DNA from 3 places in the Methylocella sp. genome. Region 1 is predicted to be linked to each of the others. Evidence: predicted binding sites of a transcription regulator. Region 1 holds the regulator's gene; each other region holds the start of a gene.
What was found. The regulator LexA, encoded in region 1, represses DNA repair genes until DNA is damaged. The targets are predictions, from matches to a motif close to TGTTCNNNNTGTGTTCNG.
Positions count from the first base shown of each region.

Region 2: ACILRB_RS03575 (PA0069 family radical SAM protein) is a predicted target of LexA. The motif match lies at 1,929-1,946, and genes of this name have one in related genera.
Region 3: recA (recombinase RecA) is a predicted target of LexA. The motif match lies at 3,712-3,729, and genes of this name have one in related genera.

Region 1 covers NZ_JBGAHM010000013.1:51,195-56,670, reverse strand. The annotation lists gene ACILRB_RS08080 (S9 family peptidase) at 1-223, shown strand, start outside; gene ACILRB_RS08075 (hypothetical protein) at 227-1,246, opposite strand; gene ACILRB_RS08070 (superoxide dismutase) at 1,588-2,187, shown strand; gene ACILRB_RS08065 (HPF/RaiA family ribosome-associated protein) at 2,284-2,841, opposite strand; gene lexA (transcriptional repressor LexA) at 3,108-3,809, shown strand; gene ACILRB_RS08055 (DUF1134 domain-containing protein) at 3,847-4,515, opposite strand; gene cysQ (3'(2'),5'-bisphosphate nucleotidase CysQ) at 4,621-5,476, opposite strand, start outside.
Region 2 covers NZ_JBGAHM010000004.1:105,166-110,641, forward strand. The annotation lists gene uvrC (excinuclease ABC subunit UvrC) at 1-325, opposite strand, end outside; gene ACILRB_RS03575 (PA0069 family radical SAM protein) at 649-1,854, opposite strand; gene ACILRB_RS03580 (hypothetical protein) at 2,610-3,044, shown strand; gene ACILRB_RS03585 (multicopper oxidase domain-containing protein) at 3,463-4,260, shown strand; partial or broken gene ACILRB_RS03590 (NnrS family protein) at 4,356-4,508, shown strand; gene ACILRB_RS03595 (aldo/keto reductase) at 4,583-5,476, opposite strand, start outside.
Region 3 covers NZ_JBGAHM010000042.1:12,409-17,884, forward strand. The annotation lists gene alaS (alanine--tRNA ligase) at 1-2,367, opposite strand, end outside; gene recA (recombinase RecA) at 2,555-3,622, opposite strand; gene ACILRB_RS14175 (hypothetical protein) at 4,014-4,511, shown strand; gene ACILRB_RS14180 (hypothetical protein) at 4,569-4,904, shown strand; gene ACILRB_RS14185 (DUF2125 domain-containing protein) at 4,974-5,476, opposite strand, start outside.

The sequences.
Region 1 (5,476 bases):
GCTGACCGATCCGCGCGTGACCTATTGGGAGCCGCTGAAATGGATCTCGCGGCTGCGCGCGACCATGACCGGCGGCGGGCCGGTCCTGTGCCGCACCAACATGGGCGCGGGCCATGGCGGCGCCTCGGGCCGCTTCGCCCGGCTCGAGGAGGCGGCGCTGCACTACGCCTTCGCCGTCGCCTGCGTCGAAGGCGGCTTTTCGGACGCCGGCGCGGGCGCCTGAGCCTCAGCCGCGCGGCTGGCTTTCCATGAACGCCTTGAGCTCGGCCATCGAGCCGAAACGGAACACGCCCCGGCCGGACGTCGCCTCGATCGAACCGTCGGCGTACATGACATAGGACGTGCCCTCGGATTCATGGCGGCCGAGGATCATGGGATCGCCCGCCGCCTCCGGGGACGCCAGGGCTGCGGCGGGAGCGGCTGCGACGGCCGCCCCGGGCTGGCGCGGGGCGAGCCCGGGCGCGACGCCTTCAAGGCCCACCGCGCGCGGCAGGTGAAACTCGCGCGCCGGCGCGCGGGGCGGCGCGGCCGGCCGACGCTCCGGCGGGCGGGCTTCGGCGGGCTGCGCCTGCGCCGCGCCGCCCGCGGATTCGGGCGCAGGCCAGCGGAACGCGTCGCCCGTAGACGGCCCGGAGGCAGGAGGCGCGGGCGACGGGGGAGCGGACCAGGACGGCCCCGGCGATGGCGGCGGGGGCGAAACGGGCCCGGCCGGCCGGGGCTCCGGGCGCACGGCGGCTTCAAACCGCCCGGCGTCGCGCGGCCAGGCGTATTCGGCCGGGGCGGCGTTTTCGCGCGTGACTTCGGCTTCAAGGCGCGATGGCGCGGCGGCGTCCGCCCCGGTCGCGGCGGCCGGCGTCTCGTCTTCGGCCGGACGCAGGGGCCGCCCCTTGATCGACTGGGCGACCACGCGGCGAACATCCTCGATGAGCGCGTGCGGCGGGGCTTCGTCTTCGGCGGGCGGCTGAAAGGCCAGCGCCTCCGGCGCCTCGTCCTGCGCAGGCGCGGGCTGCGGCGCAGCGGCTGGCGCAGACGGGCGCGCCTGCGCCAACAGCGCCGCGCGCAGCCGCGCGACGCCCCGCATGACGAGCGCCAGCGCCATGACCACGACGCCGCCCGAAAGCAGCACCGCGCCGGAGATCATGCTCGCCCAGCCGCGCTCGACGGCGACGATGCCCCAGCCAAACGACATGGCGTAACCGCCGCAGGCGGACAGAAGCAGACCGACGAGGAAAGTCACATAACTCATGAATTCACAATGCTCATGACGTCGCGGCGCCGCGGCTCCCGCGTCCGGCGGCGTCCGAACGCGCGTTGACGGCGCGCAGTTGATGGCGCGCAGTTGAGGCGAAGCCAAGGCGCGAGCGCCCGGGCCGCCCCGGCGATCCTGCCGCGTCAGGCCGCGCCGCGCCAGCGCCGCCGACTATGGCGGTCGATCCTTACGGGGCGCTTAAGCGTTGAGCAGGGCCCGGCCGCGCGGCGCCGAAGCTTTCGGCGCCGCCGGCCAAGGCGGTTGCTGCGCAAGAGCCAGCGGTCTAGTTAAAGCCGCGCGGCCCTCGCCGGCCGCCGGCGCGACACCAGGAGCAAGCCATGTCCTTCACCCTGCCCCCTCTTCCCTACGCCTATGAGGCGCTGCAGCCCTATATGTCGAAGGAGACGCTCGAATACCATCACGACAAGCATCATCAGGCCTATGTCACCAACGGCAACAATCTGCTGAAGGACTCAGGGCTCGAGGGCAAGTCGCTCGAGGAGATCGTCAAGGAGTCCTACGGCAAGAACGCCGGCCTCTTCAACAACGCCGGCCAGCACTACAACCATCTCCATTTCTGGAGCTGGATGAAGCCGAACGGCGGCGGCGCCATTCCGGGCGAAGTCGAGAAGGCGATCGTCGACAGCTTCGGCTCGGTCGACAAGTTCAAGGAGGAGTTCATCCAGGCGGGCGTCACCCAGTTCGGCTCCGGCTGGGCCTGGCTCTCGGTCAAGGACGGCAAGCTTGCCGTCAGCAAGACCCCGAACGGCGAGAACCCGCTCGTGCATGGCGCGACCCCGATTCTGGGCTGCGACGTCTGGGAGCACTCCTATTACATCGACTATCGCAACCGCCGGCCCGACTATCTCAAGGCGTTCGTCGAAAATCTCGTCAACTGGGATTATGTCGCCGAGCTTTACGCCAAGGCCGCCAAATAAGGCCGGGCGCGTCGCCGCCCCGTCCAGCGGCTGAACGGAGCGGGCCCGCGCGGCCCGCTCCCTTTTTGCGCCGGCGTCATCGCCAGCCGGCCGCGCTCACGCGTCGACGAGCGCGAGCACGGCGCTCGCCTGCGGGCCCATCGGGCCGTCGGGCGCGCGCGACACCTCGACCAGCATGCCGACCTTGAGGGCGTTGAAGTCGCCGCGCGTCACGCAGGCGCGGGTGAAATAGAGGTCCGGCCCGCCGCGCACCTCGACGAAGCCATGGTCCTGCTCGGGAAAGAGCCGCGCCACCACGCCCGTCTCGGGCGCGTTCTCGAGCCGGCGCGAAGTGTTCTTGACGAATTCGGAAACCTGCTCGAGCCGCCGCTCGGCGAGGTCGAAGACCTTGTTGACGAGCGCCGAGGCCTCTCCCTTGCGCTTGCCCTCGGCCTTGGCGACCACGAGCGGCTTGCCCGGAATCTCGACCTCGACGCACAGCGCCAGCGGAACGACCACGGAGTTGGGATCGCGATGCGACGTTCCGACCACGACCCGGCAGCCGATAATGCGGGAATAGGCGTTCTCAAGCCGCTGCGCTCGATCCTGAATGAGTTTTTCGAGCGCGTCCGAGTGCTGGATGTCGCGGAAGACGATCTGCAGCGGTCGATCCATGCCTTTTCTCCTCCAAATGGCCGGCGCCTTTGGCGAAAAGGGTCGCCGTGCGCCGGCGAGAGCGATTAACCTATGGCGCGGCTGAAAGTTCCGTCAACGCCCCGCCGCAAAATCTCTTCGTGAGCCGCCCCTGCCGACGCGCGGGGGCGGGGGGCTTGCGGAACGCAGCACGAACATGTACCGTTCGTTCACCCTTTGTGCGGACCGATTCGCGCGCGGGAGCCCGATTCGCGCGCCGAAAGGCGATCCATGGCGGCCGACGACCCATGTTGACCAAAAAGCAAAGCGAACTCCTGCGCTTCATCAGCGAGCGCCTGAAGGAGACCGGCGTGCCGCCCTCCTTCGACGAGATGAAGGACGCGCTCGACCTGCGCTCGAAGTCGGGCATCCATCGCCTCATCATCGCGCTCGAGGAGCGCGGCTTCATCCGCCGCCTGCCGAACCGCGCCCGCGCCATCGAGGTGCTGCGCATGCCGGGCTCACGGCCTGACGGCGCGCGCGGCCGCAAGTTTGAGCCGAGCGTGATTGAGGGCGATCTTGGACGCGTGCGCCCGCAGCCCGCCCGCGACGACGAGGCGGGCCGCGAAAGCGTCGCCATCCCGGTCATGGGCCGCATCGCCGCCGGCACGCCGATCAGCGCGCTGCAGACGCGCAGCCACGTCATCAGCCTGCCGCCCGACATGCTGACGCAGGGCGAGCATTACGCGCTCGAGGTGCGCGGCGACTCGATGATCGAAGCCGGCATCTTCGACGCCGACACGGTGGTCATCCGCAAGCAGGACACCGCCGAGACCGGAGACATCGTGGTCGCTCTCATCGACGATGAGGAGGCGACGCTGAAGCGGCTGCGCCGCCGCGGCGCCTCGGTCGCGCTCGAAGCCGCCAATCCGGCCTATGAGACGCGCATCTTCGGACCCGACCGGGTGCGCATCCAGGGACGGCTCGTCGCGCTGCTGCGGCGCTACTGACGCCGCGGCCAATGGGCGGCGCCGGGAACGGAGCCGGTCAGAACGGATTCCAGGTCGAAGCCGGCGTGAACTTCAGATAGGAGACGTTGACGCCGAGCCGCGCGCCGACGCCGGAGCGGATCGGCACCACGTAAACATCGTCGTTGATGAAGGCCGACAGGCCGAAGCCGCCGACGAGATAGGCCGAGCCCGCGACGCCGCCGAAACGGTTGAAGATCGCCCCGGTCGAAGGCAGGTTATAGACCAGCATCATGGTCCGCGCCCCGTCGGCGCCGGCGTCGAAGCCGAGCGAGGGGCCCTGCCAGAAGACTTTCACCTGGCCCGCGTTGCGGGTGTACATGGTCCCTTCGCCATAGCGCAGGCCGCCGATGAAGGCGCCGCTCGCCTCCTGCCCCAGAATATAGCCGTTGGGCTTGCCCCAGCGCCGCGTCGCCTGCTCGATCGCCTCGGCGAGGCCGCGCGAGATCGAGCCGAAGAATTTGTGGCCGTTCGTGACGATCTCGTCGGGAGCGAATTCGGAGGGGCGCTCGGTCGCGGCCACGGTCTGAGGCGCGAGCGCCGCGGCGGCGAGAAGCGCGACGCAGACCCCGGCCACGCGCCGGCGCGACGCGGCGCCGGGCCTGTCGCGGCGGCCGGCGGCGCATGGCGACGCCGGCGCGCCGGACCCGGCCCCGACGGCCGACGGCGTCTGTTCAAGCCTGCGCATCGCTCCTCCCTGACGGATCCGCCGCCGCGCTCGCGCCGGCGAGGCGAAAGAGTGTCGCGCCAAGGTTAACGACGGGTTGAGGACGCGTGAAAAAGGCGCGGCGCGTCAGGCGCGCGCCGCCGCCGGATCGCCCCAGGCGACAAAAGGCCCGTTCCTGAACTGCCGCCCGGCCTTGCCATAGCGCAGCGGATGGCGCTCGCCGTCGAGCACGACGCCGCCGGCGGCGCGCAGCACCGCGTCGCCCGCGGCCGTGTCCCATTCCATGGTCTGGCCGAAGCGGGGATAGACGTCGGCGTCGCCCTCGGCCACGGCGCAGAACTTCAGCGACGAGCCGGCGCTGCGCCGCTCATGCACCGGCAGCGTGGCGAGAAACGCCTCGGTCTCGGGGTCGCAGTGGGAGCGGCTCGCGAGCGCGGTCAGGCCCTGCGCCGGGGCGGCGCGGACATGAATCAGGCGGCGCTCGCCGGGCGCGGGCAGCGGCGCGCCGGGCTCGACGCGGCAGGCCGCGGCGGCGGCCCCGGCGATCCACATCCGCCCGAGCGCCGGCGCATAGACCACGCCGGCGACCGGCGCGCCCTCGACGACGAGGGCGATGTTGACGGTGAACTCGCCGTTATGGTCGAGAAATTCGCGCGTGCCGTCGACCGGATCGACCAGGATGAAGGCGTCGCAGGCGACCGTCTTCTTGCCGGCCGCGGCGGCCTCCTCGGCGAGCACCGGAAACTGCGGCAGCCGCTCGGCGAGCCGCTCGAGGATGATCGCTTCGGCGTCTTCGTCGGCGTCGCAGACGGGGCTCTGGTCGGGCTTGCGCCGCGCATGGCTGTCCGAGGCGTAGACCGACATCACGGCGATGGCCGCCTCGAGGGCGATCTCGGCGAAGATTTCCGCGACGGCGTCCCGGTCAAGGGCGGCGATCGGGGCGGCGGCGATCTGGGCGGCGTCGATCGACGCGTGGCGCGTT
Region 2 (5,476 bases), on a different contig from region 1:
CGTTGAAGCGCGGCTTCATCTGCTTGATGTAATTGGCTTCGAGCAGCAGCGCCTCGGTCTCGGTCTCGGTCGAGACGAAGACCATGGAGGCGGTGAGCGCGATCATGCGGGCGATGCGTCCCGTATGGCCGACCGGGCGCGTATAGCTCGCGACGCGCTTTCGCACGCTTTTCGCCTTGCCGACATAAAGCACCTCGCCGTCGTCGGCGATCATGCGATAGACGCCGGGCCCGAGCGGCGCCTGGCGCCAGTGGCTGCGGATGACCGCCGCGCCGCGGCGCAGCGAGCCGGGCGCGACGTCTTCGCCGCCAAGATCGAGCTCCACGCCGGGCGGCTCGTCGCCAGTCTGATCCTCCGGAAGCGGATCTTCCTGCGGCGGGGCGTCCTGGAGTGAGGCCTCTCGGGGCGAGGCGCCGCGTCGTGCGGGCTCGCCCTCCGGCGGCGCGGCAGGCGAGCGGGCGCCGGACCATGCGGCGGAAAAGGACTCGCGGGGCTGCGCCTCGCCGTAAACGGACGCGCCCTGAAGCGCGTCGCCAGGGCCGCCGGAGGCGCGGTCGTCTTTGTCGGTCGGGACCATCAGAGGCAGATTTAGGCGATCGGGCCCTCCATGAAAAGATTGGCGCGCAACGCGCGGGGCCGGCGGCGCGGTCAAAAGAGCCTGAGCTGCTCGCCAGGGCGCGTCGGGCGCTCGAACAGATCCACGCGCAGCGGCGCGCGGCTCTTGCCGAGGCCGAGCCGCGCGGCCGCGGCCTCGAAGCGCCGCCCGATCATCCAGGCGTAGGGGCCGGCGCCGGTCATGCGCTTGCCGAAGGCGCCGTCATAGAGCTTGCCGCCGCGCGTCGAGCGCACGAGCGAGAGCACGCGGCGCAGCCGGTCGGGGTAATGGGCCATCAGCCATTCGGCGAACAGGTCGCGCAGTTCGAGCGGCAGGCGCAGCATGACATAGCCGGCTTCGCGCGCGCCGGCGGCCCGCGCACGCTCGAGAATGGCCTCGATCTCGCTGTCGTTGATCGCCGGGATGATCGGCGCCGTCAGGACGGCGGTCGGGACGCCGGCTTCGGACAGGCGGCGGATGGTTTCGAGGCGCCGCTCGGGCGAGGGCGCGCGCGGCTCCATGCGCCGGGCGAGCACGGGATCAAGCGTCGTCACGGAGATCGCGACCTTGACGAGGCCCTGCGCCGCCATCGGCGCGAGCAGGTCGAGGTCGCGCAGCACGAGCGCCGACTTTGTGACGACGCCGACCGGATGCCTCGCCTTCGCCAGCGTTTCGAGCACGCCCCGCGTCAGCCTCTCGGTCCGCTCGATAGGCTGGTAGGGGTCGGTGTTCGCGCCAAGCGCGATCGGCTTCGGCTGATAGGCGGGCGACGACAGTTCGCGCTCGAGCAGGGCCGCGGCGTTGACCTTGGCGAACAGCCGCGTCTCGAAGTCGAGGCCGGCCGAAAGCCCGAGAAAGGCGTGCGAGGGCCGCGCGAAACAATAGACGCAGCCATGTTCGCAGCCGCGGTAGGGGTTGATCGACCGGTCGAAGGAGATGTCCGGCGAGTCGTTGCGCGTCACGATGGATTTCGCGCGCTCGCGCGACACGATCGTGCGCAGCGGCGGCAGATCTTCCAGACTGGCCCAGCCGTCGTCTTCCTCGACGCGCCGTTCGGCCTCGAAGCGCCCGCTGGCGTTGGAGAGCGCGCCGCGGCCCTTGCGGGGGAGCGACGGCGTCTCGGCGGCGTCTTCGCGCCGGGCGGCGCGCCGCCGCGCCGGCGCGGGCCTCGACGCGTCGGCGGCGCGACGCGGGGTCTCGGCGCGGGAGCTTTCGGCGCAAGGTCTTTCGACAAGAGTCGAAGCGTCGGCGTAGGTCATGGCCGCCCTCAAGACGAAGCCGGGAGAACATTCGCCCGATGTGCAGCCTGAAGCTGCGCCTCAGCGATCAGATAGAGAACATATAAGGAACATTGAGGGGCGGGTCAATGCGCTCTGTGGATAATTTTTGGGATGTCGGCGCGACGCGCCCCGACGGCGGACGGAAGATTTGACGACGGATTTGATCTTACTCAAATGAGCTAAGTCGTTCACGACGATTTTAAGCATAAATGCCATATTCATGATCACTCTCTTGAAAAACCAAGCTTAGGATTGTATCTCTCTTTTGTGAGAGAGATCGGGGCGCGGTCAGGCGCTTTCAGGCGAAGCGCCGTGTCTCTGCAAGGCCTCGGCCTGTCTCTCATGGTGTTTCGTGTCGCAGGAGGCGCATATGAGCGCTGTTTGCGAAGCGGATCGCCGGAGGCGCCGCGGCGAGACGGGACGCGGGGCGTCAAGTAAATAAGACAGTATACTTGAAAAGACGCGCCATTCGGCTCTCTCTGAGCGGCGCGACGGCGCCCGTTACGACGGGCGTCATGCCTGTTCCTTTCGTCCCGACGCCGGAGCGGAACGAAGACTGCGCCGCGACTTGTCGCGGCGGAGCGGCGAGCCTGCGGCCCGCCGCCGGCATGGTCCCGGCGAACCGCCGGCCGCGAGGCGCACGGCCCGATCGGGACGCATGCCTGGCTCAAGGCGAGGCTGGCAGACTTCGGGTCGCCGTCTCGACGGTCACGAACAGAAACCGAGTGGACAGAATGAAAGCGCTCGCCACGTCCTTCGCCGCCATCTTCCTTGGCGCCTCCTTCACTCTTGGAGCGTCCTGCGCGTTCGGGGCCTCCGCCGCGTCCGCCGCCGGGGCCTCCGCGAACGTCGCCATCCTTCCGGCGCCGGCGGACGACGTGACCGGCGCGATCGCGCCCGACGCCGCGGACGGCGTTCCCGTGCTTGATTTTTCGCGAAGCTGCGCCCTGGCGTTCGCGTCGCGGGAGGCCGCCGGGGCCTGCATGAGCCGCGAAGAGGCGGCGCTCGCCCAGTTGCGGAAGCAATGGGCCGCGCTTCCGCCGCGGGTCAGGACGCTGTGCGTCGCGCGCGTCCCCCGGGGCGTGGCGCGCGCCTATAGCGCGCTGGCCGATTGCGCGGTCAAGGAAGGCCGGCTTGAAAAATTCCGGCTGATGCAAAGCGCGCGCTGACGCCGCGGCCGGAGTCGTCCCGACTGGACCGCGCCTTGCGGCAGTCGAGCGTCCGGCCGTTTGAGAGACGCAGCGTCGCGGCCTCGCCGCGCGGCCGGTCAGGGACGCCCCGACGCCGACATGGCGTTCGCCCCGCGCGCCGCTCTCGCGGCGCAGGCGATGGAGCGCGCGGTCAAACGCGAGCGCCGGCGCGTCGCCGTCGATCCCGAAGCGCGCCTTGCGTCCGCCGCAGACGAGATCGCTCGCGAAAGCGAACGGCCGACAGGGCGCAGCCGCAGCACGCCGACCCTGATCCGCGCCGCGTCCGTCGCGATGGGGATCGCGTCGCCCAGAAACCGCGCCCCGCCGCCGATCGCCGCCGCGCGCAGGCGCAAACGGCTGACGCCCGCAAGACGCGCGCGAAAGATCCCGATCTTGAGTGGCGCGGGTCGACCTTGGAACCGTCGAGCTGAAGGGCCGCCTCGACAACGGGACAACCTGTTCCTGCTGGGCCTTCAACCGCGAGGCGCCGGGGCCGATGATCCGCGTGCGCGTCGGCGACACGGTCGAGACGCATCTCAAAAACGCCGCCGACCGCGGGATGATCCATTCGGTCGACCGCCACGCCGCGACGGGCCCGGGCGGCGGCGCGCATGACGCCCGGACCGATCCCGGCGATCCGCTGCTCCTGCGTCGCTTCGCGTCGATCCTGACCTTCGGCGACATGATCAACGTCAACCGCGCCGTTGCGGACGACGACGAACACGCCGCCGTCAAGGCGCTGAAGAAGACGCCGGAGCGCGCCATCGGGGAGGCCGTCGCGCCGGCCCGGACACGGCTCGGGATCGACCTCGACCTGCCGTCGCGGCGGGCGCGGAGCGAAGCCGACACGGCCCGGATTTCCTATCCCGAACGGGAGCCTGGAAGGCGCGGCGCTATCTGCCGGGCTACTGCCTTGTGCGCGCCGCGCCGGCCGAGGAAAGCGACGCGCCCGACCCGCTCGACGCCGCGGCGCGGCGGCGCATCCGCGACGTGCGCGCCGGCAGTTCGAGGCCCTGCGGCCGCGCCGCCAGATCCTGCGCGGGGGGCGCGAAGCGCGATCTTTTCGTCGCGCGGGCCGTCCAAAGTCGACCTCGCCGTCGTGAAAGGCTTCGACGAAAGTCTCGTCGAGCCGACGGCGCGGCGCTGCGCCATGTCGGGGCCGAGCTCGCCAAACGTCTGCACAGGCTCAGGCTGACCCTGCCCGTCACCGACGGCAAGCCGAACATCTCGACCCTTATGAAGGCCGCTTCGGCGTCGCCGTGGACGAGCGCGCGCAGGCGTGTCCGCCCAATCTCGCCGCAGGACTGGCGCATGCACGAGGCGCTTTACGGCTTCGTCTTCGCGGTCGTGACCGGCTTCCTGCTGACCGCCGTTCCGAACTGGACCGGGCGGCCGCCGCTTCTGGGCGGTCCTCTTGTGGCGCTTGCGGCGTTGTGGGCCGCTCGGCCTCGTCGGCGTCTTCTGTGTCGGCGACGTCGCCTTTCACGTCGAAAGCCGGATGAACGGCCCGGCGCGCGTCAGCGCGCGTCGGGCGCGGGCAGGTCCTTTTCAGACTCGAGCGCGGCGAGGAGCGCCGCGCCGGCGCTGAAAAGCGCGTCGTCCCGCATCGCCTGCGCATTGGCGAAAATCCGGCTTTTGCGCCGTGTCCCGACGAGCGCGAGGCCGCCGGGGTTATGCGCCAGCGTCGCCCCGATCAGCACATTGGCCAGAACAGCGCCGTCCGTCAGGTCGAGGCCCGTCGCGTCGCAGAGGCGGCGCGCGAGGGCGGGGTCGGCCGCAAGCTTCGCCCGCAGCGGCCCGAAGGCGCGCAGGAGGCCGCGGTGAGTGACGCGGAACAGGCCGGGGGCCAGATTTTCGTGCGGCGGGTCGAGCGGCGACCACGCATATTGCGCCATGTCGAAGACGCCCGGCGCGGCCGCGGCGATGGCGCGCGCGGCGTCAAGGCTCGACGCGATCCCGAGCGTGCGCAGGACGCCCGCCTGACGTCGCTTGTCGAGCAGCGTCAGAAGCTCGTCGGAGACGTCGGCGGGTCGGGCCTCATGCAGCAGCAGCGCGTCGAGATGGTCAGTGCGCAGCCGCCGCAGGCTCTGCGCGATCGAGGCTTCAACCGCCGCGGGCGAGAAATCGGGCCGCGGCCCCGGCCCTGACGGGCGCCGCAGGCGCGCCTTGACGGCGTCGGGCGCGAAGCGGCGCAGCGGCGTCGCGATCAGGCGCTTGAGCTGCGTGCCCCGGCTCATGTCGGGACGCGCCAGGCCGACCTTGGAGACGAGCGCCACGTCGTCGCGCCGGCCCCTGAGCGCGTCGCCGAGCACATCCTCGGCGGTCCCGAGCCCATAGGGCGGGGCGACGTCGAAATGGCGGAAGCCGGCGTCAAAGGCGGCGTCGACCAGCGCGCGGCTGCGGCGCGCCTC
Region 3 (5,476 bases), on a different contig from region 1:
GCGGCCGAGGAATTTCACGCCGCCGACGAGTTCGGCCTCCGCCGTCTTTTCGCCGCGGCCCATGGCAAGCTTGCGCCGTGCGTCGCCGAGTTCGCGTTCGAGCTTGCGGCGCTCCTCGATCAGGGCGGCGAGCCGGCGTTCCGCGTCGTCTGCGGGCGTTTTGAGAAGGGCGGCGAGCGCGTCGAGCCGCGCGGAGCGGGCGTTGAGATAGCGCCGCGCCTCAGCCGCCGTCTTCGCCTCGATGCGGCGCACGCCGGCGGCGACCGCCGATTCGGAGGTGACGGCGATAAGGCCGATGTCGCCCGTGCGCGCGACGTGGGTGCCGCCGCAGAGCTCGATCGAAAAGGGCCGGTTGACGCCCTCGCCGCCGTCCGCGCGGTCCTGCGCGTAGCCCATGGAGACGACGCGCACCTCGTCGCCGTATTTTTCGCCAAACAGCGCGCGCGCGCCGGACGCGATCGCCTCGTCGACCGCCATCAGCCGGGTGACGACGGGCGCGTTCTCGACGACGGCGCGATTGGCGATGTCCTCGACGCGGGACAGTTCTTCCGGCGTGATCGGCTTCAGATGGGTGAAGTCGAAACGCAGCCGGTCGGGCGCGACGAGCGAGCCTTTTTGCGCGACATGATCGCCGAGCACGAGGCGCAGCGCCTCATGCAGAAGATGCGTCGCCGAATGATTGGCGCGCACCGCCGCGCGGCGGGCGCGGTCGACGGCGAGTTCAAGCGCCGCGCCTTCGCGGATCTCGCCCTCCTCGACGACGACGTCATGGACGAAAAGATCGCCGAGCTTCTTCTGCGTGTCGGTGACGCGGATTTTCACGCCCGGAGCGGTCATGACGCCGACGTCGCCGACCTGACCGCCCGATTCGCCATAGAAAGGCGTCTGATTGAGGATCAGCGCGCCGCTTTCGCCCTGCCGCAACGCCTCGACGGCGCGACCCTCCCCGACCAGCGCGACGACGACGCCTTCGGCCTCCTCGGCCTCATAGCCGAGAAATTCGGTCGCTCCCGTCTTTTCGCGAAGCGAAAACCAGAGGCTTTCCGTCGCCGCTTCGCCCGACCCAGACCACGCCTTGCGGGCCTCGGCGCGCTGCCGCTCCATGGCCGCGTTGAAGCCCTCAACGTCGACGCTGCGCGCGCGCGCGCGCAACGCGTCCTGCGTCAGGTCGAGCGGAAAGCCATAAGTGTCGTAAAGCCTGAAGGCGGTTTCGCCGGGGAGCGCCGCGCCCTCGGGCAGGACGCGGAGCGCCTCGTCGAGAATCGACAGGCCGCGGGCGAGGGTTTCGATGAAACGCGCCTCCTCGAGCTTCAGCGTCTCGACGACGAGAGGCTCCGCGCGGACGAGCTCGGGATAGGCCTGGCCCATCTCGTGGACGAGCGTCGGGACGAGGCGCCACATGAGCGGCTCGCGCGCGCCGAGGAGCTGGGCGTGGCGCATGGCGCGGCGCATGATGCGCCGCAAGACGTAGCCGCGCCCTTCGTTCGAGGGGGTGACGCCGTCGGCGATGAGGAAAGAGCAGGCGCGCAGATGGTCGGCGATCACGCGGCAGCTCGCCTTCTGCGGGCCGTCGGGATCGACGCCGGTGAAGCCTGCGACCGCAAGCACCAGCGCGCGCAGCAGGTCGACGTCATAATTCGAGGTCACGCCCTGCAGCAGGGCGGCGATGCGTTCGAGCCCCATGCCGGTGTCGATCGAGGGGCGGGGCAGGTCGACGCGCTCGCCCGGGGCGACCTGCTCGAACTGCATGAAGACGAGGTTCCAGAATTCGAGATAGCGGTCGCCGTCCTCGTCGGGGCTGCCGGGCGGGCCGCCCTGCAGCTTGTCGCCCTGGTCGTAGAAGATTTCGGAACTAGGGCCGCAGGGGCCCGTGTCGCCCATCGCCCAGAAATTGTCGCTGGTCGCGATGCGGATGATTTTTGAATCGGAGAAGCCGGCGATTTTCTTCCAGAGCGACGCCGCCTCGTCGTCGGTGTGATAGACCGTGACGAGCAGGCGATCCTTGGGAAGCTGGAGCTCTTCGCTGATCAGCTTCCAGGCGAGCTCGATGGCGAGCGGCTTGAAATAGTCGCCGAAGGAGAAGTTGCCCAGCATTTCGAAGAAGGTGTGGTGGCGCGCGGTGTAGCCGACATTGTCGAGGTCGTTGTGCTTGCCGCCGGCGCGCACGCATTTCTGCGCCGTCGCCGCACGCGTATAAGGGCGCTTTTCGAGGCCGGTGAAGACGTTCTTGAACTGGACCATCCCGGCGTTGGCGAACATCAGCGTCGGGTCGTTGCGGGGCACGAGCGGCGACGAAGGCACGATCTCATGGCCGTTCTTCCGGAAGAATTCGAGGAAGCCCGACCGGATTTCATTGACGCCGTTCATCTGCCGTTCCGTCGCTTTCCCTGAGCCCGAGGGCCGCTTTATTGATGGACACAGCGCAAAATGAGCGGCGCAGGAGCAAAACGCAAGCGGCGCGCCGGACAGGCCGCCGCAGAACAGGGAAAGCGCATGCGAAGCGCCCGCAGTTTGGGGAAAGCCGGCGCGTCGCGAGGGACCGGGGCCGGTCCGCTCAGTCCTCTTCGCCCTCCGACGCGACGTCGAGGATCTTGTCGGCGATCATGCCGGCGTTCTCGCGAATGGCGAGCTCGATCTTGTCGGCGATCTCGGGATTGGCGCGCAGGAACGCCTTGGCGTTCTCGCGGCCCTGGCCGAGGCGCTGGCTGTCATAGGAGAACCAGGCGCCCGATTTCTCGACCACGCCGGCCTTGACGCCGAGATCGATCAATTCGCCGATCTTGGAGACGCCTTCGCCATACATGATGTCGAACTCGACCTGCTTGAAAGGCGGGGCGACCTTGTTCTTGACCACCTTCACGCGGGTCTGGTTGCCGATCACCTCGTCATGGTCCTTGATCGAGCCGATGCGGCGGATGTCGAGGCGCACGGAGGCGTAGAACTTCAGCGCGTTGCCGCCGGTCGTCGTCTCGGGGCTGCCGTACATCACGCCGATCTTCATGCGGATCTGGTTGATGAAGATGACCATGGTGTTGGAGCGCGAGATCGAGGCGGTGAGCTTGCGCAGGGCCTGGCTCATCAGGCGCGCCTGAAGGCCCGGCTGGCTGTCGCCCATCTCGCCCTCGATTTCCGCCCGCGGCGTGAGGGCGGCGACCGAATCGATCACCAGCACGTCGACCGCGCCGGAACGCACCAGCGTGTCGGTGATCTCGAGCGCCTGCTCGCCGGTGTCCGGCTGCGAGACGAGAAGGTCGTCGAGATTGACGCCGAGCTTGCGGGCGTAGACCGTGTCGAGCGCATGCTCGGCGTCGATGAAGGCGCAGACGCCGCCGCGCTTCTGCGCCTCGGCGATCACATGCAGCGTCAGCGTCGTCTTGCCCGAGGATTCCGGACCGTAGATTTCGACCACGCGTCCGCGCGGCAGGCCGCCGACGCCGAGCGCGATGTCGAGGCCGAGGGAGCCCGTCGGCACGGTCTCGACCTCGATCGCCTTGGGATTCTTGCCGAGCCGCATGATCGAACCCTTGCCGAAGGCGCGTTCGATCTGGGACAGGGCGGCGTCGAGGGCCTTGGTCTTATCCACGGACGTTCCTTCAACGAGGCGAAGATTGGCTTGGCTCATGCGATCGGCCCTTCTGGCACAGGCGCGGCGGGGCGGCAATGCGCTCCGTCTTGGCGTCTTAGAATGTATTCTCTTTGTTCTCGTCCGCAAGTTCTTTTTATGTTCTTATCTTTCCACTTGCGGCGCCCGTTTTGCGGGAGGCTTGCGCGCGGCGGGCGAAAAGGGCCGCGCGCATGGCCGGCGGGCGCGCGCGGGACGCGAAAGACGCGCCCGCTAAGTCCGCCTGCGCAAACCGCCGGCGTGGTTAACGGCGCGCGCGGGGCGGGCCGTCCGCGGCCGGCGCTGGCGGGCGGCGCAGCTGGCGCGCCGCTTGCTTGCCGTCCGGCGCGGCGGCCTCGTCCTGGCGCCTTGTTCCAGGCGCGGCGCCGCTTTGTCGGAGACTCGACACGAAATGCGCCAAGATTCGGACAATCTGGTCCGCATGGACGATCTCGTGGGCTTCGGGGACATTCCCGAAGACGTCAACGAGATGCTTCAGAAGGGCGTCGCGCTCTACCGGCGGGACCGCGGAGCGGCCGAGCTCGCGTTCCGCCAGGCGCTCGGCCTGCGGCCCGAAGCGCTGCCGACCTATCTGTGCCTTTATAAAATCCATACCTACCAGGGACATCTCGACGAGGCGCTGGCCGTCGCGCAGGCCGGGCTCGCCGAGGCCGCGCGCCAGGCGGGGCTTGATCCCGACTGGACGGGCTGGCGCCCGGGCGAGATTTCGCCGGACGTCGACGGGCCCGGCCATTTCGCGCTTTATACTTTGAAGGCGCTCGCCTTCATCCATCTGCGCCGTGACGAGAGGGACGAGGCGCGCCGCCGCCTCGACAAGCTCGACGAGCTCGGCGCCATGGAGCGTGTCGGCGGGACGGTCATCGCGGCGCTCGCCGCCGGCGTGAGTTGACGCGCGCTCAAGCCCGCCCGGCGGCGGGACGCGCTGAACGCAAGGAGACAAAAAGCCATGTCGCAGCAGCCTGCCGTCTATGAGCGGACCTTCATTCGCGAAACCTCGGACGGCCGCAAGATCGAGGTGATCGGCCCCTATGTCTGCGTCGACGGCGATCCGGTCGCGGACGGGATGGTCGAGGTGAAGACCCATCCGAACAAGGACGCCATTCTGCACGCGCTGCCCAACGCGGCCTTCATGGCCGGGCCGATCGTGCTCGTCGCCGAGGAGGCCTCGCTGGTGCGAGGGGCCTTCGCCAAGTTCAAGCAGCCCGAGCAGAATCTCGCCCAGATCGAGAAGCGGTTCCGCGAGGCCTATAACGCCCGCGCGCGGCTCGAAGGCATCGAATAGCCGCGCGCGCCGCTCCCGCGAAACGGGCGGGGCCGGCCGGAGCGCGGGCGGCGGGCGCGGATCAGCGGATCAATAGAGCGGCGGCACGCGCAGCGGCGTGCGGATCGGCCCGATCGACAGCGCGCCGTCGCCAAGCCGCAGCGGCAGGCGGATGGTCTTCCGGGCGTCCTCCTGGCCGGGCGTGCCGCCGAGAAAGCTCGTCAGCAGCGAACCCGCCGCGATCAGCGACGGATTGACGCCGAGCGCGCGCAGCGTCGGCTCGAGCCCGACGAGCGACGCGTTCAGCGTCCCGCGCGGGCGGCGCTCCTCGTCGAGGTCGAGCGTTCCCGTCGCCTCGACGACCGCGTCCCCGCTCGAAAGCCGCGCGCCGGCGACGTCGACGCGTCCGCCGGCGAGACGCCAGCGCTCCACCCGGTCGAAGAAGCGTCCGGGCGTCGCCCAGTCGGTGCCGACCACCGTTCCCGTGACATGCGCGTCGACCGGCGCCTTGAGCGCGAGGGCCGCGGCGAGCTGCGGCGTCGACGCGCCGTCGACCGTGACGTCGAAGGCGTAGCTGCCGGCCGCTTCCGCGA